2 regions of the Neobacillus sp. SAB-20_R2A genome follow, and region 2 is predicted to be linked to the other one. Evidence: predicted binding sites of a transcription regulator. Region 2 holds the regulator's gene; the other holds the start of a gene.
The links. The regulator Rex, encoded in region 2, represses fermentation and respiration genes when NADH is low (regulators of the CRP and FNR family bind a similar motif). The targets are predictions, from matches to a motif close to TTGTGAAATATTTCACAA.
Positions count from the first base shown of each region.

Region 1: a site for Rex is predicted at 3,339-3,356, ahead of adhE (bifunctional acetaldehyde-CoA/alcohol dehydrogenase). Genes of this name have one in related genera too.

Region 1 is NZ_CP145895.1:1,927,886-1,947,672, reverse strand. Features, by position in the region: gene hpaB (4-hydroxyphenylacetate 3-monooxygenase, oxygenase component) at 1-128, shown strand, start outside; gene V5M37_RS09695 (metallophosphoesterase family protein) at 248-1,117, shown strand; gene V5M37_RS09690 (hypothetical protein) at 1,237-2,097, opposite strand; gene V5M37_RS09685 (ABC transporter ATP-binding protein) at 2,305-3,117, opposite strand; gene adhE (bifunctional acetaldehyde-CoA/alcohol dehydrogenase) at 3,382-5,982, shown strand; gene V5M37_RS09675 (HXXEE domain-containing protein) at 6,219-6,749, opposite strand; gene V5M37_RS09670 (flavin reductase family protein) at 6,883-7,350, opposite strand; gene V5M37_RS09665 (hypothetical protein) at 7,458-7,751, opposite strand; gene V5M37_RS09660 (radical SAM protein) at 7,782-9,197, opposite strand; gene V5M37_RS09655 (prolipoprotein diacylglyceryl transferase) at 9,190-9,933, opposite strand; gene V5M37_RS09650 (GNAT family N-acetyltransferase) at 10,108-10,665, shown strand; gene V5M37_RS09645 (hypothetical protein) at 10,677-10,877, opposite strand; gene V5M37_RS09640 (outer spore coat protein CotE) at 10,986-11,531, opposite strand; gene V5M37_RS09635 (RicAFT regulatory complex protein RicA family protein) at 11,740-12,195, opposite strand; gene miaB (tRNA (N6-isopentenyl adenosine(37)-C2)-methylthiotransferase MiaB) at 12,197-13,741, opposite strand; gene V5M37_RS09625 (2-oxoacid:ferredoxin oxidoreductase subunit beta) at 13,949-14,815, opposite strand; gene V5M37_RS09620 (2-oxoacid:acceptor oxidoreductase subunit alpha) at 14,816-16,552, opposite strand; gene spoVS (stage V sporulation protein SpoVS) at 17,033-17,293, opposite strand; gene V5M37_RS09610 (TIGR00282 family metallophosphoesterase) at 17,454-18,251, opposite strand; gene rny (ribonuclease Y) at 18,341-19,787, opposite strand, start outside.
Region 2 is NZ_CP145895.1:248,550-259,444, reverse strand. Features, by position in the region: gene groL (chaperonin GroEL) at 1-1,199, opposite strand, end outside; gene groES (co-chaperone GroES) at 1,242-1,529, opposite strand; gene V5M37_RS01425 (lysostaphin resistance A-like protein) at 1,831-2,553, shown strand; gene V5M37_RS01420 (YdiK family protein) at 2,550-2,750, shown strand; gene V5M37_RS01415 (acyl-CoA dehydrogenase family protein) at 2,780-4,396, opposite strand; gene V5M37_RS01410 (DUF4395 domain-containing protein) at 4,522-4,947, opposite strand; gene V5M37_RS01405 (redox-sensing transcriptional repressor Rex) at 5,100-5,753, opposite strand; gene moaC (cyclic pyranopterin monophosphate synthase MoaC) at 5,786-6,274, opposite strand; gene V5M37_RS01395 (ABC-F family ATP-binding cassette domain-containing protein) at 6,438-8,357, shown strand; gene tsaD (tRNA (adenosine(37)-N6)-threonylcarbamoyltransferase complex transferase subunit TsaD) at 8,909-9,934, opposite strand; gene rimI (ribosomal protein S18-alanine N-acetyltransferase) at 9,931-10,380, opposite strand; gene tsaB (tRNA (adenosine(37)-N6)-threonylcarbamoyltransferase complex dimerization subunit type 1 TsaB) at 10,399-10,895, opposite strand, start outside.

The DNA.
Region 1 (19,787 bases), 1.7 Mb from region 2:
CATTTGGCACAAGGCAAACCCAGTATGAACGGTACTTCTTCGGCGACCCTGTCCGCTTGTCGAGCGGCTTGTATCATACCTATCCAAAAGAGGAATATTGCAAGCGAATAACCGACTTTTTAAATTAAACTATTTGCGTTTATATCAGCAGCCTCACACAAAACATGTCCAATCCATCTTTAGTTTCCCTCATATAAATAAAATAAGTTCGGTCTTTATGATTTTATTATTGGGAGGGAACTAATCTATGAAGCTAACTCTTCATGAACGTTCTGAAATATTACTGCAACGAAGAATCCAAGGATTAAATTCCAGAGAAACCATTAATTTTATTTTTATGGGCGATAGTAGAGGTAGGGGACCAGAGGATAATTGTTTTACAATGAGCGGCGAATTTGAGAATGTTCTAAAAAAGGCTGTTGAACTAGACCCATTGTTTATTATTCACGGGGGAGATACAGTTTTCACAGGTGAAATTGCTTACTTACAGCACTTTGTCGATGTAGTTGAAAGAATTGCTCCACATATTCCAATGTTTGTTTGTGTGGGCAATCATGATGAGCTTTTTTTACTAGAAAGTAACCTAAAAAATTTCCAATCCACTATCGGAGAGGTGCATTGGGTAATTGATATTCCTCAAGTGGATTTTCGTTGTATTGCATTGAATAATGTTCACAGTCCAGTAAATGCAACATACGGATTTACCGATGCAGAATTAAATTATCTCGAAAGGCGATTGAGAAAAAGTCCACGTAATACCACTTTGGCTATGCATGCACAACCAAACATCGGTGACTGGACAGGTGGATTTCCGGTGGATTCGCCTGACGGTCAAAGGTTTTTCGATTTAATTCAAAAGTACTGTGTGAAGAAAGTTCTTGTTAGTCATTTGCATGGATATGATGAACAGTTTATTAGAAAAAACAATGACGGAACATTTACTCTTGGTAGAGGTACAGATTTTGTGTTAACAGGTGGTGCCGGTGCAGAGCTGGATTTTGAGCACAAACTTATTTTAAATGATTTTAATTTTGTTGAGTTTTTTGTAAACCAACATCATATTTCAGGTCCTATTCTTTGGAAGGACTTCGGCACTCCAAGACGGGCTTGCTTGTAAAAACAACACAGGAGTGGGAAATCCCCCATGACTATTATTAAAAGGTAAAAAAGAAGGTCATCAAACGTAATGACCTTCTTACTTTTTGTTATAAAGGATCCTCATAGCATATTCGTTAATTAGTATCTAAATTTTGGATCAGTTTGTTTATAATAGCCGCTTCTTACCTCACATGCCCAGTTCTTTAATACCTCTTTCCACTGGTTGCTATTGAAAAACTCATCCAATGGTCTAGCAGGATTCCATTCCAAAAAGATTAAAAAAGGTGCAATCCCGGGGCTCCATAATCCTGTTTGTTGAACTCCCGTTTCTCTTATAAGGAGAAGCGGCAGCCCTCGCTGATACGCCATGCTTGGCTCTATTTGTAAGAATTCCGATCCTAGCCATTCCCGAATCGGAGTAGGGAACCTGCCCGTATTGGTTCCCAAAACATCGACTTCCAATTGTTTTAAATCTGTCGCAATTAAGCCGTAACTCGAGTTAATCACACGCCTGATATTTTCCAAAACAGTTTCCGGATATTGTTCATTTCTTGGCAATGTCCTTGGAAACAGCAGTTCCTTTCTTATTTCAAAGATTAACCGTCTCATAAACGCTTCTTGGGCAGCATTTAAAGTATTGGGTCTACTTAAAAACACAGGAATACGAAACAAACGATCTTGCGTCTGCCTCATCATTTCTTCTATTTCAGGATTGTCCTCTTCTGACTCACCCTGAGGACTGTTAGAATCATCATACTCATCACTATCAGCATCGGATTCATTGGATTCATACCACTCTTCAGTGGATTCCTCCAATTGACAAATTTCATCAGATTGTTGAAAATCCCAACGGCTAGCATAAGATTTCCTAAAATCATTATCTCTACACTCATAATCTTCTGATTCGATTTCTTTACTATCATGGCTTACACAATCATAATTTCTAGAATCAACACTTTTTCTAGAATCATTTTTGTCCGATTTATTTGATTTTTTCATTTTTGAAATCCCCTCCCTTATTTCCTTATTTTAAAATATGAAAATGGTTGTCCAAGGTGTGGGATTCTTGAGACTTTAATCGAAAAATGAGACATAAAATGATTGAACATACTAAGTTATGCTTTATTAAATTAGCAAACCCAAAGCCGATTTTCTCCAAATTTAAAAATAAAAAACCTTATTAGATTTACTAATAAGGTCATCTTTTCATGTTTGTGGTAAACCGATTTTTGGGGGATAGGCTTGTAATTTTGATAACATTGGCCTTTGATTCTCCCATGTAACTTGAACATCAAGATTAAAAAAGTTGGTGAGACGTTCACTTGATAACATCTCGCTTGTCCACCCAGATGCAAAAACTTGCCCTTCCTTCAGCAATAACGTTTTATTGAATAAAGGTAGAATCTCCTCAACATGATGCGTTACGTAAATAATCGCTGGTGCACCTGGGTTTTTGGCAATTGTCTCGATTGATTCCAATAGTTTTTCACGGGCAATAAAGTCCAGACCGTTCGTTGGCTCATCGAGAATCAGCAAAGACGGGTCAGCCATTAACGCGCGGGCAATTAACACCCGCTGTTTCTCCCCTTGCGATAAAGTTTCATAATTTCTGTTAGCATAATCGATGCAGCCAAGCTCCTCAAGTAAGGAAATGGCTTTTCTTCGTATTTCGTCTGTGGGAGCTTCATAGAGACCAATGGAAGCGAATTCTCCGCTTAGTACCACTTCAAAGGCATTATCGCCCGGGTGAAATTTTTCCTGAAGTGAGGAAGAAACAAAGCCAATTTGCTTGCGCAGCTTTTCAGCAAGATAGGTTTTCCCAAACTCCATTCCTAAAACATTAATTTTTCCCTTTGTCGGGAAATTATAGGCGTTCAGCAGATTTAGGATGGCCGTTTTACCAGAACCGTTTAAACCGAATAAAACCCAATGCTCCCCTTTTTCTATTTGCCAATTAACATTTTTTAAAATCCATTTGTCGCTCCGTTTGAGCGAAACATCCTCTAGTTGCAGAATCATTAATTTACTCCCCTCTTATGATTGACTTTATACATTATATAGTATCAAAATTTTCCAAAAATAAAAATATTGAGAGTTTTCCACTTCAAAAATAGCAATTATGAACATTCTTTGAAACTATTCTATTTATAAGTGTTTCCCCAACTTTCGCCGCATAATTCTACAAATTTCTTGGTTTACGATTGCTATATTTTGAACGTAAGGAAAATATTAATTTCCTATTGTTCAACATTTCACAATAATGATTTTAGGGAGGAACAATCAATGGCAGTGGAAGAAAAAATGTTACAGCAAAAGCAAACAGTCTCGGGTGTTGACCGATTAGCAGCTAATGCAGCTCAGGCAGCTACGGAGTTTCGCAGCTTTACGCAGGAAATGGTCGATGAAATTGTCAAGCAGTTGGCACTTGTTGCACTCGAGAACCACGATAAATTTGCCAGAATGGCTGTTGAGGAAACGAATCGAGGCCTTTACGAAGATAAAATCACGAAAAATATGTTTGCAACAGAGATGATTTATCACACCCTTCGAAATCTGAAAACGGTCGGCATTATCAGTGAAAACGAGCATGAGGGCAGCTATGAAATTGCCGAACCTGTCGGGGTCATCGCCGCGCTGGTGCCTGTGACAAATCCCACATCCACTGTCATTTATAAATCTCTTATTTCTATGAAAACAAGAAATCCGATTATTTTTTCCTTTCACCCCGTTTCACAGAATTCGGGAAGGTTCACAGCTGAACTTCTGAGAGAAGCCGCTGTCCGTGCAGGCGCTCCTGAAAATTGTATTCAATGGATGGAAACTACCACTCTAGATGGTATCAATATGTTAATGAAGCATCCAAAAGTATCGCTAATTCTTGCGACGGGAGGTTCTAGCATGGTGAAAGCCGCATATAGTTCCGGCAAACCGGCAATTGGTGTCGGACCAGGCAACGTACCTTGTTATTTCGAAAAAACTGCCAATATCAAGAGCTCTGTCCAAGACCTGATTATGTCAAAAACCTATGATAATGGAATGATTTGTGCCTCTGAGCAAGCATTAATCATCGATAAAGAAATCTATACTGAAGTCATTACGGAAATGATTGCCAATAACTGTTACTTTTTAAATGAGGAGGAAAGGAAACAGTTAGAAAAATTAGCGATAAAAGAAGAAACCGGCTTCCTCAATCCGATGATTGTCGGCCTTCCAGCCTTTAAAATTGCCCAAATGGTCGGAATCGAAGTTCCATTTGATACCAAGGTTTTAGTAGTCGAGTTGGAAGGAGTCGGACCGAAATATCCGCTTTCCTGCGAAAAACTAAGCCCTGTCCTTGTCTGCTATAAGGCAAATAGTACGGAGGAAGCCTTTAACCTGGCAGAAGCCATATTAGAATACGGTGGACTCGGCCACACCGCTTCCATTCATACGGCTAATGACCAGATTGTTGAACAGTACGCGATGAGAATGAGAGCAGGACGGATCCTAATCAATACTCCATCCGCCCAAGGGGCAACTGGAAACGTTTATAACGATTTACTGCCGACACTAACCCTTGGCACGGGCACATATGGAGGAAACTCGGTTTCAGTGAATGTCGGGGCCATGCATTTACTTAATATTAAAAAGGTCGCCAAACGCAATAATAACGCCCAAATCTTAAGGACACCGCCACAAATTTATTATCGTAAGAATTCTGTTCAGGCATTGGAAATCATCCCGGATATTAAAAGGGCATTTATTGTCACAAGCCCAAGTTCGGTGAAAAACGGTTATGTCGATAAAGTGCTCCATTTTCTAACGAAACGACCTGATTTTGTCCACTATGAGGTGTTTTCTGAGGTGGAGCCTGACCCTAGCATCGAAACGGTCATGGCGGGTGCTGAATTGATGAGACACGCTAAACCGAATATGATCATTGCCTTAGGAGGCGGTTCTGTCCTTGATGCAGCAAAAGCGATGTGGTTATTTTACGAGGATTCTCAGGCAAACTTTAACACTTTGAAACTTAAGACTCTTAATCCGAGAAAACGAGTTGTGACTTATCCGAAGCTTCGGGAGAAGGCTAAGTTTATCGCGATTCCGACTACTTCCGGAACAGGTTCGGAGGTTACCTCCTTTGCTGTCATCACCGATAAAAAAGCGAATATTAAATACCCGCTTTCCGACCCTGAACTTTTACCAGATGTGGCGATCATCGATCCACAGTTCTCGATGACTGTTCCGAAGGAAATCACGGCAGACACCGGAATGGATGTCTTAACACATGCTCTTGAAGCTTTTGTTTCAGTCGTTGCCAATGATTTTACAGATGGACAGATTATTAAGGCCATTCAGCTAGTATTTGAGTATTTGCCAAGGGCATACCGTAACGGTTCTGATGAGCTGGCACGCGAGAAAATGCATTACGCTTCCACGATTGCGGGCCTTGCATTTAATAACGCCTATTTAGGAATTAATCACAGCCTTGCCCATGCGGTTGGCGCCGAGTTCAATATTGCTCACGGCCGCGCAAACGCGATTTTCTTGCCGCTTGTTATTCGCTTTAACGCGGTGAAGCCGACGAAATTTACGCCATTTGCCGGTTATGAGTATTATAAGGCTGATAAACGTTATGCTGAGCTGGCAAAAATGCTGGGGCTTCCGGCACGGACAACAGAAGAAGGTATTGAAAGCTTGGTTGAAGCGGTAATTAGTTTGGCAAGAGAGCTCGATATGCCTTTAAGCGTCGAGGAATGCGGTGTGAGCCAGCCTGTATACGAAAGTAAGATTGCCGAGATGGCCTTACATGCCTTTCATGATCCTGATACAAACGTCAATCCGAAGCGTCCATTAACTAGAGAACTGATGGAAATCCTGCGTCAAGCTTATAAAGGGGTATAGTTTTAATATACGGGAGGTGCCTCAATCGGGGATTTGAGGCACTTTTTTTGTATGGGTTTATCCAATAATAACGATTCGCAGATAAATTCAGGAATTCGCAGATATAATTGGAAATTCGCAGATATATTTCAAAATTCGCAGATATCCCTTAAAAATCCGCAGATATATTTCGGAAGCCGAATCCGAGAATTGGGAATTTACCTATTTTTAATAAAAAATTTAAATTTCTCATAGATTTAATAATATCTTTCCAGTCTCTTCCCCAATATTAGCCCTACTTGATTAAAGAAAACCACTAAGATGACGCCAACTGGGATGCTGATCCATATCATTGGCCAATCAATGGCCTCAATCTCTAAGGCAAATTGGTAGAAATATAGACAAAACGGGATCAATATAAGAACGGCAGTGACTACACCAGGAGTATATCTTCTAAGAATGATAGCCTGGCCAATGTGGGTAAAGGAATGGATAAACAAAATGGAAACGACCGAAAGAATTCCTATCAAAGTCCAATCCTTTGCTTCCCCGCTCATCGCAACAATAACCACTATCAAAATACCAATATACTCAATTAATACAGCCAAAGCAAAACCGGCTGTATGCCTTGGAAACACCCGGATGAAGTAGTTGTGGAACCTTTGCGGAAGGACCTTTAGGATATCCTTCTCATTCCGCTTTAGCCAGCCTTCCATAACAATAATTTCTTCAAAGTCGTGCACGATAAAAGCACTTGCCACCGCCCAGATCAGAATGGTTAATGTCATCTTCCTCCTCCTCTCACAATAATAAATTATTATGCTAAAACCATGATATCAAATTGGGTAAATTATCCAAAGAAAAAAAGCCGCCTAATCAAACAGTTTTGATTTAGGCTGGCTTAATCCATTTTTTTATATCCTATTCTGCTAGAGACCTGTATTTCCCGCTAAAATAAATAAGCGGTTCGGCGTTGGATTCTTCAATGGAAATTTCAATTACCCTGCCTATAAATAGTGTATGGTCCCCTTCCACATGTGCAGCTGTTACTTCACATGCAACCTGCGCCAGTGCCCCGGCGATAACAGGCACCCCGCCAAGCCGGTCAAATACCACTTCCCGATGCTCCTTCAGCTGCCCCGCGAAAATCATCGACAACTCCTGCTGTTCAGCCGACAGGATATTGACCGAGAATGTATTGGACTTTTTTATTTTTTCAAGCATAGATGCTTTTTCCGCAATTGATACGACAACAAGTTTTGGGTTGAGCGAAACAGACATAAACGCATTTGCCGTCATCCCGTGAGCCTTGCCATCCACCTCTGTTGCCACCACTGTTACCCCTGTTGCAAACTTCCCCATTGCATTTCGAAATAAACGATCATCCATTAGCAGTCCCTCCCAGCTTTCCACATTAATTTATAACTATGTTGCAAAACCAATATAAATGAATGGTAAAAGCAGGTACCTTATAAAAAGCACCTGCTTTTACCATTCTATAAACCACCCATCCCGGAAATCAGGATCCCAAAACAAGCTGTAAATAATAGAATATTAATCCCGAGACCAATCAATGCCCCCTGGCCCATCCGCTTCCTTCCCTTTGTAAAACAAATGATTGGAATCACAATCAAGGCAATGGCGGCTATACATAGATAAGCAAAAAACATCGGGGAGAAAACTAACAAAACCAATAACCCTAGAAGATAAATACCGATGGTGATGCCAATCCCAATCCATAGGTCTTTTAAACTCCCATCCTTTGAATTGTTCCCTTGATTTTGATTCATGCCTATTCCCCCCTTAAATGATCAAAACTACTATTTTATGAATGTTCGTTCTTCCAGTTCCTGTTGGATTTTCTTCAATTCTTGTTCCTTTTCATCCCGATAAAATAAATTGTACGTATCAAACGGAATAATCCGGCCATCCGGATGGGCGATATGGACACAGGATTTTTTTACGGAGCGGACATCAAAGTTATGTGCATCTAAGAACTGCATAATAATCACCCGGAAGACGTTGTCATAGCCGATTTCTCCCGGCATTGCCACCTTTGGCAGGCAGCATAACAAGTCCTTCAAGGACAAGGCCGAGGAATCCGGAGAATGGTTCAAGGAGAACAATTTAAATATCATATTTTTAATATTATCGTCCTGTTCAAAAACGATGGTGTTGCGCTCGCCTTCCAGCAAAATATTAGGATCGATTAATCCTGTTAGCGGCGTCACATCCCCATTAAGCTTTAAGGCATAGCCCATTGCCAGGCAATCAGGATGGCATGGGACGGGGATTATATCCTTTGATCCAAAAACGTTCGATTGGTCAATAATCATTTGTCGCACTTCACTCGGCGTTAAGCGGTTAACAGAAGGGTCATATTCCTCCAATCTACCTGCTGCTTGAATAGGCTGAAAGGTCACCCCGCGGACACACTTCTGCTGCAGACCGTATTGAATAATTTTTCCTACTTCATGGTCGTTTAATCCCTTTTTCAAGGTGACAACAAGTGTAGTAGATATATTAAATTCATTTAAATGGTCAATCGCCTTTTGACGAATCTCTCGTAAATCTACTCCCCTTAATTCCTCCAATGCTCCTTTTTCAAAGCTGTCAAATTGAAGATAGATTTCAAAGCCAGGAGAATACGAGGCTAAGCGCTTGACGAATTCCTTGTCATTGGCAATTCGGAGCCCATTTGTATTCACCATTATATGCCGGATCGGCCGTGATTTTGCCATGTCCAGGATGTCAAAGAACTGCGGATGAATCGTTGGTTCGCCACCGCTGATTTGGACAATATCAGGCTCACGCTCATTTTTAATAATGCTATCTAGCATAAATTCTATTTTTTCTATGCTGCGGAAGGTCCCTTTATGCGGCGAGGAATCCGCATAGCAGATCGGGCATTTCAGGTTGCATCGCTCGGTAATCTCCAATAATGTCAAACAGCTATGCTGTTCATGGTCCGGACATAGGCCACAATCATAAGGGCAGCCGTATTTAATTGGAGTATTCCAGCGATATGGCATTTCCGAGGACTTAATAAATTCACGGCACCACTTATAATAATCGACGTCTGTTGAAATCAAAACCTTTTCCCTGCCGTGCTGCATACAATGCTTAACCAAATAAACCTTTTCATTTTCAATGATGACCTTGGCTTCCACTTTACGAAGACAGGTTGAGCAAATGCTGTTTGTTAATTCATAAAATAAATACGGCCGGTTAGGCATGGATTTCTCTCCTCTTCTCTGTTTGTTTTTTATTAATGAGCCATATGTAATACAAGATCCCCAGCAAGCTTGCCACTTGAATATTGTTTAAAAGCCAATATGGGTGCGGGGTTGGTTTAATAAAATCAATCATTAACCGAAACGTTAAATAACCAAGCATGTACAGCTGAAATAGCAAGCCTTCCCAGCCGATACTATTTCTCTTTAGCTGAAAAAGTGCGAAGGCAAGAGCACCCAAAAAAGCTATTTCATAAAGCTGTGTGGGGTGCCGCTTTATTCCGTCCCCAAAGTCCACCCCGGTGATCCAGGTCGTGGCGGTCCCATATGTGTGGTCATCCAGGCCTGTTAAAAAACAGCCAATTCGTCCAATCATCATTCCAACGGCCAATGGCAAAACAAAGTCATCACCGGTCGAGCGCGTCCAGCCAATGCATTTTTTGGCTGTTTCAACACCAATCAGCCCGCCTAGTAATCCGCCGACGATTGTTTTTCCTTCCATTAAATAAATAAGATTATGCCAATTTTCCAACGTTTTCTTTGGATCTTCAAGCCAATAGAGAAATTTGGAGCCGAAAGCAGCGCCTAAGATTGCCCCAACAATGACCCAAAGGGCTTTATCCATTGGGATTCTATCTTTATTTCGTGTATATAAATAAACGCGGAAGCCGATAAAATAGGCTAATGATTCTAATAATAGATGGGGGTGAATACCAAAAATATAGAAAGGGAAGTTCACTAAAACGTTATCCTCCTTTCAAAGAATACTCCATGTTTTCTTCTTTATCTTATCAGAATCATAGGAAAAAATTATCATATTTTTAAAAATTTTCTAAACGTTATTGTATTTCTTTCTTTTTTTCGATCCTCGATATAAACTGATAGATGAACAAGTTTTATCCGAGGTGAATCTGTGAACTTTCCAATCCTTGAAACCAAAAGATTACAATTAATCAAACTCACCCATCGCCATGTCGACAGTTTGTTTGAAATATTTTCGCAAGATGAAGTAACGAGGTTCTATGGAACCGAACGATTTACCCTGCCAGCCGAGGCCATGAAATTAATTGATTTGTTTCAAAAGAATTATCAAGATAAACGGGGAATCCGCTGGGGAATTAAGCTGAAGGAGAATCAAAAGATTATTGGGACCATCGGTCTTAATAACCTGCAACTGAAAAACAAACGGGCCGAAATTGGCTATGAACTGCATCCTGCCTATTGGAGAAAAGGGTATGCGACTGAAGCCAATAGAGAAGTATTACAGTTTAGTTTTACGCAAATGAATCTTTATCGGATCGGGGCCATCGTCTATCCGGAAAACGAAGCCTCGGTCAACCTGCTTCAAAAAATGGGCTTTACGAAAGAGGGCATTCTACGGGGCTATATGCATCAGAACAATCATATTCATGATACATATGTATTATCGATACTAAAGCCAGAATGGGAAAAGAGCCAGGTAAATAAGTAACCTGGCTCTTTTCATTCTTCAAAGTAGTCTTTAAACTCCTTCGGATCGTTAGCCTTTTCATTATGATAATAAGGATTATTTTCGGTAACGTTCTTTGGGTCCAAATTTGTTTTAATTACTAACATGGGTCCGGTTGGACTTTCCGCAATGATTCGGTCATTTAACTTATCAAAATCAGTCATATTTCCATTTCCCGGTTGTTTTGGTTCCAAGTGATTACCACCTCCTAGAAATTAGCATGCTGATTTTAACTGGTAAACATGCATTCAAACATTTCTCGAAAAAAGAAAAACTAGGAAGCAAAAACCTCCTAGTTAAAGTTATTCTTCTTCGCCACCTACTAAGAAATCCGGACTTAATTCTTCGAATTCCTCGTCGTCAACATCCATGCCCCATTCATCATCATTATCTCTGCATCCTTCAGGATTTACGCGGACACAAACCTTGGTTTCGCCAATGACTTCAACCAAGAACTCCCTTTCGACATGAACGATGATTTTGTTGCCATTTGGGGAAATGACGGCTTCACAAGTGTTTGGCTGCTGCAGTACTTTTGCTACAATTTCGCTGTCGTCCATGCAGTCATGGTCACGGTATTTTAACTTAATGACATCTGTGTATTGGACCCGTTCTGTAACAACTTCTGTTCTTGTGTTATCGTTAAAGGAGTACCAAGTATTGATGTCATAATGTCCGTGTATCTCAACCGTTTTACCAACTTTTTTCGCGTTATATTTATGGTTGATAACCCAACAGCCGAGAACGCTGGATGGATTGTGTGCCGGGCTAATCGTATGATTGGACTTTGTAAACTTCCGTCCCTTCGCTACTACGGCCTTCGCAAATATCTCTCTATATTCTCCCATTTTGCGCGAACCCTCCTCATTCAGTTTCATTTCATCCTATGCGAATGTCTATACTAGTGTGATATCAAAATCTGCGAATACTGGATAAAAGTTTAGTCATGATTCATCTTATGCGGGATGTCTAGGTGTGTGCCTTAAGGGGGTAGTCTTTTGCGGAGGAATCCATAGGAAAAAATAAGCCAGACTTCAGAAAGTCTGGCTTACATTTTTAATGCTCGTGATCGCAATCATCGTGTCCTTCACAGGCTCCGCCGCCATTTTTCATGCTGGCGCCGGTTTCCCCAAGCAGCACATCGCCGCCTGTTGAAATAATGATTTCATCTGTGACAGTATTTGAAATGGTTGTCGCAATTAACTGAAGCAATTCATTTACTTCAATTTGCGATTCCTTGAAATCTTGAACAACTGGAATGTCATCCAGCTCTTGTTCGATTGAAGCGATTTTTTCTTCCACCTTTTTCAATGCTTCCGGTTTGCCATAATGCTGCAGGTTTACAGCTTGCTTTTGCAATCCCTTAATATCAGCAATTAATGTTTTTACCTTTTGATTATCATGAATTTGCGCTTCTGCCCGTTTAAAGAAATCCACTTCCTGAGTATCTGCAATCATGCGAGCCAATTCTTTTGCACGAGCGACGATATCGTCTTTTGTATACTTCGTCACTTTAGTTCACCTCTGCTGGTTCTAGTTCTTCCACCATTTCTCCGTTTAATGACCATGTTTTTGCTTCATTAATTCTTACTTTTACAATTTTGCCAATCGCTGACTTAGGACCAACAAAATTGACTAATTTGTTCTTGCTTGTATAGCCGGCAAGGACATCCGGATTGTTTTTACTTTCCCCATCCACTAGTACCTCGACAATTTGGCCCTGATATTTTTTCATAGCCTCAGCAGAAAGCTCATTTACAAGGTTGTTTAAACGCTGTAAACGTTCTTTTTTTACTTTCATTGGGACGTTATCCTCCATCTTGGCCGCTGGAGTGCCTTCACGTGGAGAGTAAATAAATGTATAGGCAATTTCAAAACCTACTTCACGGTAAAGTGACATTGTTTCTTCGAATTGTTCGTCGGTCTCGTTTGGATAGCCGACAATAATATCCGTTGACAATGCGACATCCGGAATGGCGGTTTTGATTTTTCTAACTAGCTCTAAATATTGTTCTCTTGTGTACTTACGAGCCATAATTTTCAGTACATCCGTTGAGCCTGATTGTACTGGCAAGTGAATATGATTCATTAAATTGCCCCCCTTTGCTAGGACTTCAATTAAATGGTCATCAAAGTCGCGCGGGTGGCTTGTTGTGAAACGAACTCTTGGAATATCAATTTTACGGATTTCATCCATCAGATCTCCAAGTCCATATTTCAAATCCTCAAAGTCTTTTCCGTAAGCATTCACGTTTTGACCAAGTAAAGTGATTTCCTTATAGCCCTGTGCTGCTAACTGGCGCACTTCCTGGATGATTTCTTCAGGACGACGGCTGCGTTCTTTACCGCGTGTAAATGGAACGATACAATACGTACAGAATTTATCACAGCCGTACATAATATTTACCCATGCCTTGATATTGCCGCGGCGTTCCTTTGGAAGGTTTTCAATTACGTCGCCTTCCTTGGACCATACTTCTACTACCATTTCCTTAGACATGTATGCTTCATGAAGGATATTAGGCAGTCTGTGAATATTATGAGTACCAAAAATCATATCAACTTGCTGATATGTTTTTAAAATTTTATTAACGACTGACTCTTCCTGCGACATACAGCCGCAGACGCCAAGAAGCAGGTCCGGCTTTTCCATTTTTAATGCTTTCAGGTGGCCAAGCTCACCGAATACTTTATTCTCCGCATTTTCGCGAATCGCACAAGTATTCAATAGAATAACATTGGCATCCTCAGTACGGTCAGTCGGCTCATAACCTAAAGCTAAAAAGATTCCTGACATTACTTCTGTATCGTGTTCGTTCATCTGGCAACCGTAAGTGCGAATATAAAACTTACGGCCTTTACCCATTCCGCGAAATTCTTCTGGAATAGCAAAATCATTTTGGTACTTTACTTCTTCTTTACCACGCTTTTTGGCATCTTTTAAGGAAGGCCCAGTAATTACTTGTTCGAAGTATTTGCTGTAATCCTTGGCGGATTTTTTGTCCGAAGAATTAGCAGCGTTTACTTGCTGACCTTCTAATCGTTGCTTTTCGTTCATGTGGGTTAATCCCCTTTCTTTAAAAAATTACTTCTATTATTATAAAGAATGCTAATTTTTTACTGTGCATAGAATTAACGGTTAATCTGCACATTATAATAGTATAAAGGTTTACGAACCTGAAAACAATAGAAAATCTAAGCTGCTTTCGACAATCACACTCTATAAAAAAAATCCCGAGGGAGTGCCTCGGGATTTTCTTCACCATTACATGAATTCAGCAACTAATTTATCAAAATAATTTTGATCAAGCTCAAGGTCTGCTTGAGTTAATGGAGTTTCTTTGTACCCATGAACTAATTCTTGGTAAGATTTTTGCTCCGTATTTTGATAAATAAGACCAGTTACTAAACCTTTATGCTTCATTAATGTTTGCATCGCTGCTTCGCGGTTATGTGGATCATAACCCTCGATATCGCTAAGCTTAGTAAGATTTTCTTTGAACCAGTCATAAGTGTTTACTTTATTATAAGTTACACATGGGCTGAATACGTTGATTAAAGAGAAGCCCTTGTGATTAATACCAGCTTCGATTAACGCAGTTAAATCTTTCAAATCTGTTGAGAAGCTTTGAGCAACAAAAGTTGCGCCCACAGTCAGTGCCATTTCCATTGGGGAAATCGCTTGTTCGATGGAACCTGCTGGTGTTGACTTTGTTTTAAAGCCAGCAGCTGAGCGCGGAGAAGTTTGACCTTTTGTTAAACCGTAAATTTGGTTGTCCATAACGATATAAGTAACGTCAATGTTACGACGGATTGCATGAATCGTATGACCCATACCAATCGCAAAGCCGTCACCGTCACCGCCGGAAGCGATAACTGTTAAATCGCGGTTAGCCATCTTAACGCCTTGTGCAATTGGCAGTGAACGGCCATGGATTCCGTGGAATCCGTATGAATTGATATAACCAGAAATACGACCAGAACAGCCGATACCGGAAATAACTGCTAAATTTTCAGGTTCTAAACCAACGTTTGCAGCAGCACGTTGAATTGCCGCTTGTACAGAGAAGTCGCCACAGCCAGGGCACCAGTTCGGTTTTACATCATTTCTAAAGTCTTTAAAAGTGGCCATTTAGAACAACTCCTTTGCTTTTGTATAAACTTCGTGAGGTAAGAATGGATTACCATCATATTTCACATGCTTAACAATCTTGTCTGCATGTCCAACGTTCATTTTGATAATATTAGCCAATTGACCAGTCGCATTATTTTCTAACACGACAACCTTCTTCGCTGATTGAATAAGCGGAAGAACCTCATTAGTCGGGAACGGATGGATTAAGCGAATATGAGCATGGTTCACTTTTAAGCCATCATTTTCAAGACGTCCCATTGCTTCTTCAATAACACCGCGAGTCGAGTTAAAACCAACGAATAAAACGTCAGCTTCTTCATGCTTCGCATTTTTATACACAGGTGTATTAAAGCGAATATTATCTAATTTACGCATACGCTTATCCATCTGGGCTAGACGGTTTGCAGCTGATTCAGATGGTTTACCAGTTTCAGCATGCTCAACACCTGTTACGTGGTGAATACCGTTTTTCATACCAGGGATAACACGAGGTGAAACACCATCTTCTGTTACTTCATAACGTTTGAAATATGCTTTTGCATCGATCTCTGGAAGATCGCCAGATAACAGCTTACCACGACGAATTTCAACTTTCTCAACGTTTAATGGTTCAACAGTTTGTTTACCCAGGGATAATTGCAAGTCAGATAAGATAATTACCGGAACTTGATATTCTTCAGCAAGGTTGAAAGCTTCTGCTGTATCATAGAAAGCTTCTTCTACTGTACTTGGAGCCATAACTATTTTTGGAATCTCTCCATGTGTTCCGTAAATCATAGCCATAAGGTCTGATTGTTCTTGTTTTGTTGGTAATCCTGTTGAAGGACCACCACGCTGTGTATCAACGATAACTAACGGAACTTCAGTCATACCCGCAAGACCGATTGCTTCCATTTTCAATGATAAACCAGGGCCTGCAGAGGCAGTAATAGTACGAACTCCAGCATAGTTAGCACCAATAGCCATTGTAGCTGCAGCAATTTCGTCTTCAGTTTGAATAACTGTTCCGCCAAGTGCAGGAAGCTTCTTAATTAAGTATTCCATAATCTCGGAAGCAGGTGTAATAGGGTAAGCAGCCATAAAACGACATCCGCCTGCAATAGCACCAAGGGCAATCGCATCGTTACCAATCATAAACATGCGCTGTTTGCCGTCAGCTTTTTCAAGATGCATTGGCTCGACGCCTTGTCCAAGCTTATCTTTCATATTGTCAAAGCCAGCTTTAATGGCTTCCATATTCTTTGCAACTACCTGGTCGCCCTTTTTGCCAAAAATTTCACGTACAACTACCTCAAATACTTGGATATCCAAATCTAAAACGGCCGCGGTAGCGCCGATTGCAACCATGTTCTTCATTAATGAAGTACCAAGCTCTGTTGCAATTTCCGTAAATGGAACTACAAATAAAGAAGCTTCTGTATCTTCAGGCTTAGTTGGACCAAATTTAGCATCAGCAAGGATTAGTCCTTTGCTGTGAAGTTCTTTGTAGTTTAAATCAATTGTTTCTTGGTCAAAAGCGACTAGGATATCAAGATCATCGGAAATAGAACGAACTTCTGTCGTGCTTACTCTGATTTTATTATTCGTATGGCCGCCCTTAATACGTGATGAAAAGTGACGATAACCATACAGGTAATAACCTAAGCGATTCAGTGCGATTGCAAAGATTTCACCGGTACTCTCAATACCTTCACCTTGTTGCCCGCCAACTTTCCATGAAAGTTGCTTAATCATGACTTACACCCCTTTGGATATGTAAAAGATAATTAAATAAACATGTAGATTATAGCACATTTCCGAGTAAACCACTAGAAATTGTGATTTTTAATGCTTTAAAGCCCAAAAACTAGAGTCACGGAGATATACTAAACGCTTACAATTCTAGACCTATAAAGTAAAAAATGCAACCCTTTGGCTCGAAATAATGTCTAAAATATGAATATTTTTTTATTATTTTAAATTACTTGATTTACCTACTAAAAATATCAAGAATAAATGGGCAATTACAGTATTTTTAAACAGTTTTGCCAATTCTTCTGCCTTTACGGTTATGTCCCAGTATTCCATTTTCGAAATATTCTATCATATATCAGAATAGTATTCTTTAATTATGGTAAGCAAACAATGCATTCACAACGAGAACACAAAAATACCTGCTTGTATAAAACAACCAGGCACATAAAACTTTGAATTTTTTATACCCACGGCTTTTTTCTACCGCGGTTCTACAATTAACTTTATAGCTGTGCGTTCTTCCCCATCGATTAAAATATCGGTAAACGCAGGGACACAAATCAAGTCAACTCCGCTAGGCGCTACAAATCCTCTTGCAATGGCTACTGCCTTAACGGCTTGATTTAATGCACCCGCACCTATTGCCTGTATTTCTGCTGCACCTCTTTCACGCAGAACTCCGGCAAGTGCACCAGCTACAGAATTAGGATTAGATTTTGCTGAAACTTTTAATATTTCCATTCCTAGCTCCCCCTTGTAATAATCCCGATCCCGCATGAGCAGTTTCATGAATCAATCAGGTATAAAACATTCCACTGCTACTATATTCACGAATCAAATAACATATTCCAGCTTGGACAAAAATAAGGCATATAAAAAGAGCAAACGAGAGTGTTTGCTCCTATGAATACCAAGGATGGTCATCATTGATTAAGATTGGTTCAATTTTTTTGGCAAGGCCTGTTTTTTGATCCAGAACCATATGCACTGCGCTTAATTGATTTCTTCCTCCTGTTGGGACTTCAAATCGTACCGGCAAACTTGTAAGAAATCGTTTCAAGACCGCTTCCCTTTCCACGCCAAGAATGCCGTCATACGGGCCCGTCATGCCCACATCAGTTAAATAGGCTGTTCCCCCTGGAAGGATGCGGTTATCGGCTGTTTGGACATGTGTGTGGGTCCCTACAACAGCCGATACCCTTCCGTCCAAATACCAGCCCATTGCCTGCTTTTCGCTCGTCACTTCAGCGTGGAAGTCAACGAAAATGAATGGTGTTCGTGTCCGCGCCAATGCAACGAGCTCATCGGCCTTTTGAAACGGGCAATCAATTGGATTCATAAATGTCCTTCCCTGTAAATTGATGACTGCCACTTCAAAGCTGTTTATTTTTAGAAAAATAATTCCTTTACCAGGCGTGTCCTTTGGAAAATTGGCCGGGCGGACTAAATATTTGGCTTGATCGATAAATTCAAATATTTCGCGATTATCCCAGGCATGATTGCCTAATGTTACAGCCTGTGCACCCTGCTCTAAAAATTGCCGGTAAATTTTTTCCGTAATTCCTTTACCGCCTGCGGCATTTTCACCATTAATAATCGTTATTTGCGGACGATATTTTTCTTTTAATCTTGGCAGATATTCTTTTACCATATCCCTGCCTGGAGAACCGACGACATCGCCGATAAAAAGTATGTTCATGTTTTTGCCCTTTCGTAAATAAAATGTGTTAATTAGAAGTTTAGCATATTTTTTTATGCAAAAAAATAAAGCGATGCAAAAGCACCGCTTTATTTCGCGTATTCAACAGCCCGAGTTTCACGGATAACTGTTACTTTAATATGACCTGGATAGTCAAGCTCTTCCTCAATTCGCTTCCGGATATCCCGTGCCAGACGGTGTGCAGCCAAATCATCAATTGCTTCCGGTCTGACCATAATCCGAACCTCACGGCCTGCTTGGATAGCGAAGGATTTCTCAACACCCTCATAGGATTCGGAAATCTCCTCAAGCTTTTCAAGGCGGCGGATGTAGTTTTCGAGAGTTTCACTTCGTGCACCTGGTCTTGCTGCTGACAAGGCATCAGCTGCTGCAACAAGGACCGCAATAATCGATGTTGGTGCGGTATCACCGTGGTGTGAAGCAATACTGTTGATGACTACTGGATGTTCCTTGTATTTGGTCGCAAGCTCAACACCAATTTCGACATGGCTTCCTTCCACTTCATGGTCAATTGCTTTCCCGATATCGTGGAGAAGTCCGGCCCGTCTTGCCAGTGTTTCATCCTGTCCAAGCTCTGCGGCTAATAATCCCGAAAGCTGTGCTACTTCCATTGAGTGTTTTAACACGTTTTGACCGTAGCTTGTACGGAACTTCAGGCGGCCAAGGATTTTGATCAGATCTGGATGGAGTCCATGAACACCGACTTCAAAGGTGGTCTGTTCGCCAACCTCACGGATATATTCATCCACTTCACGGCGTGATTTTTCCACCATTTCCTCAATCCGGGCTGGATGGATGCGGCCGTCTTGAACAAGCTTTTCAAGCGCCAAGCGAGCGGTTTCCCGACGAATAGGATCAAAGCCTGATAGAATGACAGCTTCAGGAGTATCATCAATGATTAAATCAATACCTGTTAACGTTTCAAGGGTACGGATGTTTCGTCCTTCACGTCCAATGATACGGCCCTTCATTTCGTCGTTTGGAAGGTTTACGACTGAGACAGTTGTTTCCGCTACATGGTCAGCTGCGCAACGCTGGATAGCCAAGGAAAGTATTTCTTTCGCTTTCTTGTCAGCTTCCTCTTTTGCACGATTTTCGCTTTCCTTAATCATCATCGCGGTTTCATAAGCGAGTTCATTCTCAGTCCGATCTATAATGATCGACTTCGCTTCCTCACGAGTTAAGCCCGAAATTCGTTCGAGTTCTAATTGTTGTGTACGTACCAACTCGTCCACTTTGCTTTCCATCTCTTCAATATGCTGTTGTCTTTGATTTAGAGAATCATCCTTCTTTTCTAGAAGAATTTCACGCTTGTTTAACGTTTCATCCTTCCTGTCTAAATTCTCTTCTCTTTGCAGTAAACGGTTTTCTTGTTTTTGCAGTTCATTTCTTCGTTCACGAACCTCACGTTCTGCTTCGGTACGAAGCTTGTGAATTTCATCCTTTGCCTCTAACAGGGCTTCCTTCTTTAAGGATTCTGCATCGCGTTTTGCATCTTCTAAGATTTGCTCTGCA
Region 2 (10,895 bases):
GCGTTTAATGCGTCTTCGATACGAAGCTTACGCTCTTTTAATTCTGTTTCAGTTGCAGCACCAACTTTGATAACTGCTACACCGCCAGCCAATTTAGCAAGACGCTCTTGTAATTTTTCCTTGTCGAATTCAGAAGTAGTTTCTTCTAATTGAACGCGGATTTGGTTCACACGTCCTTGGATTGCTTCAGTGCTTCCTGCACCTTCAACAATTGTTGTGTTTTCTTTTGTGACAACGATTTTAGCAGCGCGTCCTAAAGATTGAATTGTTGCGGACTTAAGGTCACGGCCAAGCTCTTCAGTGATCACTTCAGCACCAGTTAGAGCAGCGATATCTTCAAGCATTGCCTTACGGCGGTCACCAAAGCCAGGAGCTTTAACAGCAACAGCATTGAAAGTACCGCGAAGCTTGTTCAGTACTAAAGTTGCAAGTGCTTCACCTTCAACATCTTCAGCAATTAGCAATAATGGCTTGCCTTGCTGTACCACTTGCTCAAGAACAGGCAGGATTTCCTGAATGCTTGTGATCTTCTTATCAGTGATTAATACAAATGGATTGTCTAAGATAGCTTCCATTTTGTCAGTATTTGTAACCATGTATGGAGAAGCATAACCACGGTCAAATTGCATACCTTCAACTACATCCAATTCAGTAGTGAAGCCTTTAGATTCTTCGATTGTAATAACGCCGTCGTTGCCAACGCGCTCCATTGCTTCAGCGATTAATTGGCCAACTTCTTTGTCATCAGAAGAAATAGCGGCAACTTGAGCGATCGACTCTTTGCCTTCAATTGGTTTAGAAATAGCTTTAAGCTCTGCTACAGCAGCAGTAACTGCTTTTTCGATACCTTTACGGATGCCCATTGGGTTAGCGCCTGCAGTTACGTTCTTTAAGCCTTCGCGAATCATCGCTTGAGCAAGAACTGTTGCAGTTGTTGTACCGTCACCGGCAACATCGTTTGTTTTGCTTGCTACTTCAGCAACAAGCTTTGCACCCATGTTTTCAAAAGCATCTTCTAATTCGATTTCTTTTGCAATCGTTACACCGTCATTTGTAATTAATGGTGAACCGAATTTTTTCTCAAGAACCACGTTGCGTCCTTTAGGTCCAAGAGTAACTTTAACTGCATCTGCAAGTGTATCAACACCGCGAAGCATTGCGCGGCGAGCGTCTTCACTAAACTTAATCTCTTTAGCCATTGTTAAAAAACCTCCTCTTATAATTAAAGCTAGTTATTTTTCTTATTCTCCAACTACAGCAAGGATGTCGCTTTCACGTAAAATTAAGTATTCAGTACCTTGGTATTTCACTTCAGTACCAGCGTATTTTGAGAAGATGATGCGGTCGCCTTCAGAAACTTCAACAGCTACGCGCTCGCCATTGTCAAGCACACGGCCAGTACCTACAGCAACAACTTTTCCTTCCTGAGGCTTTTCCTTTGCTGTATCCGGTAATACGATACCGCTTGCAGTTTTTTCTTCTGATTCAACGAGTTCGATGATGATGCGATCACCTAATGGTCTTAACATTCAAACAACCTCCTCAAATATGTGTTATTCGGTCATTTATTAGCACTCGACTATGATGAGTGCTAACACAATTATTATAATAATCAATCTAAAAATCTTTTGCAAGTCTGATGCATAAAATTTATTAAAAAAAGTTACCCTTTTTTTCCACCTTATAAAGTATGGATAAAATCCATATTTCTATTCAATTTTTTCAAAGCAGGCATTCAAAATTGAAACTAATTTGTCATTAAAGGTAGAATGAAGAATAGTGATTGATTACATTTCGATTGGAAAAAATAGATGGAAAAGGAGTTTTGATTTGAAAAAGGAATACTGGATTGTCCTTATTGTTTATATTGCCATGCAGCTTTCCAGCTTTGCCGGGATTCCTGCATTTATGTTTGGATTTCGCCTTTTTGGATGGAGGCAGGAATTTGTGGTACCGGTTTGGCTGATCACAAGTTTCACCCTTGCCTTCCTCATCATTCTTGTTATCCTAAGAAAAGAAATGAAGCCTGGGGGCCATAGTGAAAGAAACACTTCAATCGGTCATTCGATAAAGTGGGCGATTTTTGGGGTTTTCCTTGCCCTATTTGCCCAATATACGGCTGCCATCATTGAGCGCCTTATTGGGATTGAATTGGGCTCTAAAAATACACAGGAAATCCTCACGATCATTAATGCCTTTCCCTTGGCCATTCTTGTAACGAGTATTATCGGCCCTATTTTAGAAGAAATTGTGTTTCGAAAAATTATCTTTGGGGCTTTTTATAAACGGTTTAATTTCTTTATTTCTGCCCTAATCAGCTCGGTGGTCTTTGCGCTTGTCCATATGGAGCCTGAGCATCTGCTGATATACTCGGCGATGGGCTTTACCTTTGCTTTTCTTTATGTAAAAACCAAACGCATCCTGGTGCCGATTTTCGCCCATGTATCCATGAACACGATGGTCGTCCTTGTTCAGTCGGTCTATAAGGATGACATTGAGCGGCTGATGCGTGAGGCAGAGGCAGTTCAAAACTTTATCGGAGGATTTCTATGAGACGTTCACCTTTGTTTTCCGGTTTGATTTATTTAATACTTGGTGTCCTGTTCACCTATTTTGCTATCGATGATGTCCAAAACAATGGCTGGGGCTTCTTCAGCTACCTTTTGGTCATCCTCGCAACCTTTGATTTTGGATCAGCCTTAAAGATGATTGTTTTTCATTTTAAGTATAAGGGGCAAATGAAAAAATGAGGCTGTCACATTAAACAGCCTCATTCTTATTAATCTTCGATTTCCTTTAGCGCAGTCTGCTGATAAATTTTAAAGAATGAATCACAGAATAAATCCCATTCGGCAGCGGCTTCCATCGAGGCCTCGCTTACTTCGCCTAAAACAGGCCGCCCCAGCAGGTCTTCAATCTGATCAGAAAACTTTTTAATTGTCTCCGCAGCGGCTCCCTCAAGAACGCTGGCCACAAACTCGGCAGGTGAATACCAATCAGAAACCCTGCCTAAATCGCGGTAAATTTGCGTTAACAGCAGATTACGCGGACCCTCCCATTGTTCGTTTACGACCACATCGCGGAAGATACGCGGCAGCGACGAAAATTCCTCCATCACTCCATGGCCGGCAAACACGGAGATAGCCTCCCGTAAAATTTCCGCTCCCTCATTCGTTGCACAGATTTTCTGCAGCAAGACAAGTTCACGCAGATTAAATAACTTTTTCCTAACTTCAATTGGATGGTCCGATTTAATTCCTGGATTCAGCGGCTTATCCAGTTGCAAGAAAAGATTATAGATTTTGAATGCCCCCGCCATCGTTCGCTCAGCGGCATGCTGGATTCGTTTCAACTTGCTTGCTGCGAGTGGATAGTCTTTTACCTTCTTTCCAAAAACACTTCGGAAATCACTGTACAAGTTTGCCTCCCGAGAGGCCCTCAGCATAAACCCGGCACAGGCAATCCCAATTTCCAGTCTCGACAAGGTCAATACAATTCCGACTGCAACTGCAATCCCCTTATCCTTTGGACCGATTGGATAGGCACGCGCCCCCTTATATTGAATCTCCCCAGTTGGCAGCTCGGCTGTTCCCAGCTTCCATTTGATCCGATTAATCTCGTACCCGTTGCGTTTCTCCTTCTCCTTATCCCCCGGAAGCCAGGATGGTACGATAAATGTCGAAACTTTGTCAGTTCCCGATATTTTTGCCGTCACCACAGAATAATCGGCATGAGCCGCAGAACAGAAAAACTTATTCCCATACAAACGATAATATTTTCCTTCCGGAACCGCCTCCAAAACATTAGCCGGCAAATCAGAACCACCCTGGATTTCTGTCATAAATTGAGCGCCAATGGCAAATTCGCCGTTTAGCCCTTCTTTTGTATGATGTAATATATCTTGAAGTTCTGGATATTCTTCATCCGGAAATTGGTCAAGCAAAGCCACTAAACCATGTGTACATGTCAGCGGACAGGTCACTCCTGCCTCACCCAGCTGATGGATCAGCATTCTTTTCACAAAGCTTTCCCAAGGTGTCATGTTACTGGAAAAAAGACCTTCTTGGAAAATTTCATTCTCTAATTGATGAACTTCTTGAGGACGAACAATCCGGTCAATCCGATGATTAAAAGCATCAAAGTGAAGCATATAGGGGCGGACTTCCGGTCTGGCAATTCTTTCGGCTAACCGGTTCCATTTTGCAGATACTATTCGTGAAAAGGATAATAGTTTTTCGTGGATTTGGCTGTGCTGAGAACCCGTAAATTTCTTGACCGCTTTTTGTAAAAAAGGTTCATCACGGTACCAATCAAGGTTGTCACGTTTTTCGAGAAATTCATCAAAGCTGTAAGAATTTTTTCCTCCTGCTTCTGTCTCTTGGGAAACAAGCTTCATAAAAACGCCACTCTCCTCATGAATGATAATTCATAATTTTCAATTTAATTTTAAATGTAAGGATATGGAAGCGTCAAATATAAGCAGAAAAACAAAAAAGAGGCTGAATAATTCAGACCTCTTCATTATTGGTGCGCCCTTCTATAACGGTATTGGTTCCACTGAAAATGAATAAAGCATCCGATGCAAAAACCTAGAATGGCCACAAAGGCAGCCACCGCGACAAGAATCGTGACCACATAGCCAACACCATTCCATCCCAGCAGGAATCCTACAAATCCAATTCCCAAACACGATACGGCAATTTTTTGATTAAATTGCTGCTGCTCCCAATCCTCAGGGATATAAGCCTTTGGGTCCTTTCTTAAAAATAGTTTTGCTATTTGCATAATCGGATTAAATCCGAATAAAAGACCAGACATACCGGCAACAAATGGCACTAACAAAAACCATTCCTGTCCGGATAACCATGTTAACACAACACTTAAAACAATTGTCCACTGGTTTATTTTCACGAGCGGACGTGGGATTGAACGAACTGTTTCTGTCATTTTAATCCCAACCTTTCCTATTGGATTACAATAATTACTTGTGTAATCATTTTACCCGCTTCAACTCCCTTTGTATAGTGATCTGTTTAGGAAAAATGTTTCAAAACGAAAAATGGGCCTCTCACCATTTTGGCGAGAAGCCCATTGATTATTTATTCTTCTACTTCGTCGTTTGGATAATGCTTTAAAAAGTAAACAAGTGATTGCAGCTCCACCGCCAGGTCAATATGATGCACGCGAATCGATGAAGGTACATTCAGTCTTGCTGGAGTAAAATTTAAAACCCCTTTTACGTTCGTTTTCACAAGTTTATCTGTGATTTGCTGAGCAACCGGAGCAGGCACCGTCAAAATCGCCACCGAAATATTTTCATCGATCAAATACTGTTCTATATCGTCCATCGAATAAACGGGAACATCGCCTATCGAACCGCCAATTTTTCCGGGGTCCACATCGAAGGCGCAAGCGATTTTTGTATTATTATTTTTTAAAAAATTGTAGTGTAAAAAGGCTGTGCCGAGGTTACCCACCCCGATTAACGCTACCTTTGTTAATTCATCTTGATCAAGAGTTTTTCGGAAAAACGATAACAAATAGGTTACGTTATAGCCGTACCCCTTTTTCCCAAGGGCCCCGAAATAAGAGAAATCCCTGCGAATAGTGGCCGAGTCCACCTTTACTGCTTCACTCAATTCTGCAGATGACACCCTCTGCTTGCCAGAAGAATGAAGGTTTTGTAAAAATCGATAATATAAGGGCAGACGCTTTGCTGTTGCCTGTGGTATTTTCATCGTTTCATTGGACATATTTCTCCCACCCTTCAATTTTAATGGATATATTAGATTTCTCTTCTAAAATCACCGTTTTTGCCGCCGGTTTTTTCCACCAGAAAGGTTGGTCCAATCACCATCCCTTTATCAACTGCCTTACACATATCATAGACGGTCAGGGCACAAACAGAGGCGGCTGTTAGCGCTTCCATCTCAACCCCCGTACTGCCTTTGGTTTTAACTGATGCAGTTATATGCAGTGTATACTGTTCCTGCCCGGCCTGCTCCCACGAAAAACTAATATTGATACCTGTTAATGGAATCGGGTGGCACATTGGAATGATATCCCATGTCTTTTTCGCTGCCATCACTGCAGCAATCTGGGCAACTGCTAAGACATCGCCCTTTTTCATTTCGTGGTTTGTGATTTTTTCATAAATTTCAGTGCTTACTGTTATGCTAGACTGGGCAATTGCCGTACGTGCCGTTTCCGGCTTATCGCTGACATCGACCATCTTGGCCCGGCCTTCTTCATTAAAATGAGTAAATTCAGCCATAAAAAAAATCCTCCTACAAAAAATAATACAATATTTTTATGTCCATGTGTGTGAAACTTTGAACTATCAGTATATTTTTTTATAATACCATTAAAAACTTCACTTCATTGCCGACATTCGGGTAATACGGTAAACTAGTCGTAAGGTAATAGAGGTGAAAAAAATGATTTTATTACAGGTTAACCAACTACAAAAATATTATGGTGCTGAACTTATTTTATCGAATATAAAACTGGAATTACAAACCCGTGACCGTGTTGCCCTTGTTGGACGCAATGGAGCGGGGAAATCAACGTTATTGAAAATCATCGCCGGCGAAATGGGCCATGACGGCGGGGAAATCATCAAACCAAAGGATGTTACCGTTGGTTATTTGGCGCAAAATACGGGTTTGGAGTCCAATTTGTCCATTTGGGAGGAAATGCTGACGGTTTTTGAGAACCTGCAGGCGATGGAAAAATCGCTCCGGAAGCTGGAGAAGCAAATGGCCGATCCTGCTGTTTTCGGGGACCCAGGAAAATACGAGCGGGTATTAAAGGAATATGATGAATTGCAAATAAAGTTTAAAGAGCAAGGCGGCTATCAGTATGAAGCCGATATCCGCTCTGTATTGCATGGGTTAAATTTTTCCGATACTACGTTAATGATTTCAAGTCTAAGCGGCGGACAAAAAACGCGTCTTGCGCTAGGCAAACTATTGCTGACAAGACCTGATATTTTAATTTTGGACGAGCCAACCAACCATTTGGATATCGAAACCCTTTCCTGGCTGGAGCAATATCTGCAGGGCTATGATGGCGCAATTTTAATTGTTTCGCATGACCGCTATTTTTTGGATAAAGTGGTTACAGAGGTGTATGAACTATCACGCCGCCTGATTCAGCGATTCACCGGTAATTATAGCACTTATCTTGAGCAGAAAGCTGCCAATTATGAACGCGACATGAAGCTTTATGAAAAGCAGCAGGAGGAAATTGCCGCGTTAAAGGATTTCATCCAGCGCAACATCGCACGGGCCACTACTACTAAGAGAGCGCAAAGCCGTCGGAAGAAGCTTGAAAAGATGGAAGTCATGGACCGCCCATCAGGGGATGAAAAATCCGCTTCCTTCTCATTTGAAATTGAGCGGCAAAGCGGCAATGATGTACTGACTGTTGATTCTCTTGCTGTCGGCTATGATGGAGAGAAGGTTTCCGAGGATATTTCCTTTCGTGTGTATAAAGGCGACAGCATTGCCCTTGTCGGCCCTAACGGAATCGGGAAGTCGACACTTTTAAAAACAATTATTAAAAAGCTTCCCGCTTTGGCTGGAACTATTCAATACGGAACCAATTTGTCCATCGGGTATTACGATCAGGAACAAGCCAACCTAACCTCCAATAAACGGGTCTTAAACGAACTATGGGATGAATATCCACTAAAACCGGAAAAGGAAATCCGTACAGTGCTTGGGAATTTCTTATTTTCCGGTGACGATGTGCTTAAAAACGTTTTGTCATTAAGTGGCGGCGAAAAAGCCCGCCTAGCCCTTGCTAAGCTAATGCTCGAGAAAGCAAATTTATTAATATTGGACGAACCTACCAACCATTTGGATTTGGACAGCAAGGAAGTACTTGAGAATGCCTTAATTGATTATCCAGGTACTATTTTGTTTGTCTCACACGACCGTTATTTTATTAACAGAATCGCAACCAAGGTACTAGAATTGAGCCCCGAGGGCAGCACTGAATACCTCGGCGACTACGATTATTATGTGGATAAAAAGCTGGAGCAGGAGGAACTTACGGCACTTGCATTGACTGCCTCCCAGAAGAAGGTTTCTGCTTTAGAGCCTGCTGAAAAAAACAGTTATCAACAGGATAAAGAAACGAAAAAACTGGAACGCCAGCGAAAACGCAAATTGGAAGAAATCGAGGAACGCATTTCGGAGCTTGAAGAAGAGATTCAGAATTATGATCAGCAATTATGCGAGCCAGAAGTTTTTCAGGACCATGAAAAGGTTTTAGAGATTAATTTAAAAAATGAAAAGGCTAAGGCTGAGCTTGACGAATTAATGGAAGAATGGGCCGAACTGGCAGAATAATGTGGATAACCGGACTGTTGGAGTCCGGTTTTTTAATGTGCTTGTAATCCAAAAGGCCTAATTTTCCACAGAATTATTCACATTGTAAATGCCATTATTTCAGTTATCCAATTAACTTTTCCACATTATCCACAAAAAAATGTCGATTTATCCACATTATCAACATTACCCACTGAATTATCCACAAGTCATTTGAATTTTCCACTTTTTCAAAAAAATTTTATCCACAAAATTGCTGTTTTTATATTAGCCAAAATTTAATCAAATGTTTGTTTAACTCTTAAAATGCCTATATTTTAAGCAATTGCCGTTTTCAATCAATCGTTTGATTAGTTTATTGCCCATATCAATTAAACGTTTGATTAGTTTATCAACCAAATCAATCAAACGTTTAATTAGATTTTTTTATAAAGAAAACTCGCCGATTGGCGAGCCCCTAAGGGCGAAGACAGAGGCGTAGTTGCACTTATGCGTTAAGGAAGTATAAAGCTTTCGACAGAAAGTTTATACTTTCTTATTAGCTTAAAAAAACCCTTCCTTGTTAGGAAAGGTCAGGTGTTATATGTTTCAATATCCAATCCAGGTATTGCGTTTAATGATAAGTCTCCTCTAATACCTTTTTCAAACATGACACTTCCGGCAGCAGCTATCATGGCTGCGTTGTCTGTGCATAAGGATAATGGGGGAATGACTAATTCAACATCCGCCTTATCTGAAAATGCCTTTTCCAGGGCAGCTCGAAGCCCCTTATTGGCCGCTACTCCTCCGGCCAATAATATTTGGTTGACACCATATTCTGCAACGGCTCTTACGGTCTTCGTCACCAATACGTCAATGACACTTTCCTGAAAGCTCGCGGCCAGATTCTCTGGAGCAATCGTCTCACCGCGCTGCTCGGCATTATGAACCGTATTAATGACCGCTGATTTTAAGCCGCTAAAGCTAAAATCATAGGAGCCTTCCTCCAGCCAGGCACGGGGCAAATCAATAGTCGGACTGCCTTCATGGGCCAAACGGTCAATATGCGGACCGCCTGGATATGGCAGATTCAACGTTCTCGCAACCTTATCATAGGCTTCACCCGCTGCGTCATCCCTTGTTTCGCCAATTACCTCAAATTTTCCATGCTCTTTCATGCAGACAAGCTCCGTATGGCCCCCTGAGACCACTAAAGCCAACAAAGGGAATTTCAGCTCTGTCACCAGCCTGTTTGCATAAATATGACCGGCAATATGATGGACCGGCACAAGCGGTTTATTATGAGCAAACGCGAGTGCTTTGGCGGCATTGACGCCAATTAATAGGGCACCTACCAGACCTGGCCCTTCCGTTACCGCAACGGCATCAATTTCAGCAAATGATAGATTCGCCTGCTTTAATGCCTCTTCTATCACGATCGTGATCTGTTCAACATGATGGCGTGAAGCAATTTCCGGAACGACCCCGCCAAACCGTTTATGACTTTCGATTTGCGAGGCAACCACATTGGCCGTTATCTCTCGGCCATTTTTGATAATCGCCACCGCCGTTTCATCACAGCTTGTTTCAATTCCTAATATCAACTGATCTTTTTTCATAAATTCACCCACATTACCAGCGCATCCTCCAAATTATCTGAGTAATAATTTTTCCGGATTCCGCCATTTTGAAACCCTAGTTTGCGATAAAGAGACTGAGCGACATGATTCGTTACCCTTACCTCTAAGGTCATGCTTCTTGCACCCCTCTCACGGCAGACGGATATCAGCTTTCGCATCATCATCTCCCCAAGCTTTTTGCCGCGGTATTCAGGAAGAATCGCAACATTCGTCACATGACCTTCATCAATAACAACCCAAACTCCACAATAGCCAATAATTTTATTTTCATGTTCGAGGACGATATAAACAGCAAAGTTATTATTGTGCATCTCATTATAAAATGCTTCCCTGCTCCAAGGGGTTGTAAATGATGCATGCTCAACCTCTAATACTTGATCGATATCCTCTTCCCTCATGTAGCGAAAAACATAAGAATCTTCCATCTTTCTCTATCCTTATCTTTATAAAGTTTTCCCTTGCGCCTCTAACCACTTTGCTTCCGCTTCTGCTAACCGAATGTAATTAGGGACAAAGGTGTGTACGTCTTCCCCTTGTTTGTCTTTTCCCAGCATGGCCAGCTCGGACGGACGGGGATTGTTTTCTGTTATGCTTGAAAAAACGGCCTGAGTACCAAGTCTCTCTGTTATTCTTTCACGGTGAATTGACAGATCATTGCCGACAAATAGAACCGATTTGTCCAATTCGGATAACTTCCCTGCCCAGTCGACCGCCATTGTTAATTGATCAGGCTCAATTACTTTTAGCTCTCCATTCTCGACTTGATACAGACCTGTATAAACCTGTCCCCGTCTCGCATCGAATATCGGGGAAATAAGCCCGTCAAAATATCGCCCGGGCCCTGCTGCCAGAATTTCAAGGCTTGATATTCCAACAAGTGGAATGTTTAAAGTCCATGCTAGCGTTTTTGCTATCGTAACGCCGATTCTAACGCCTGTAT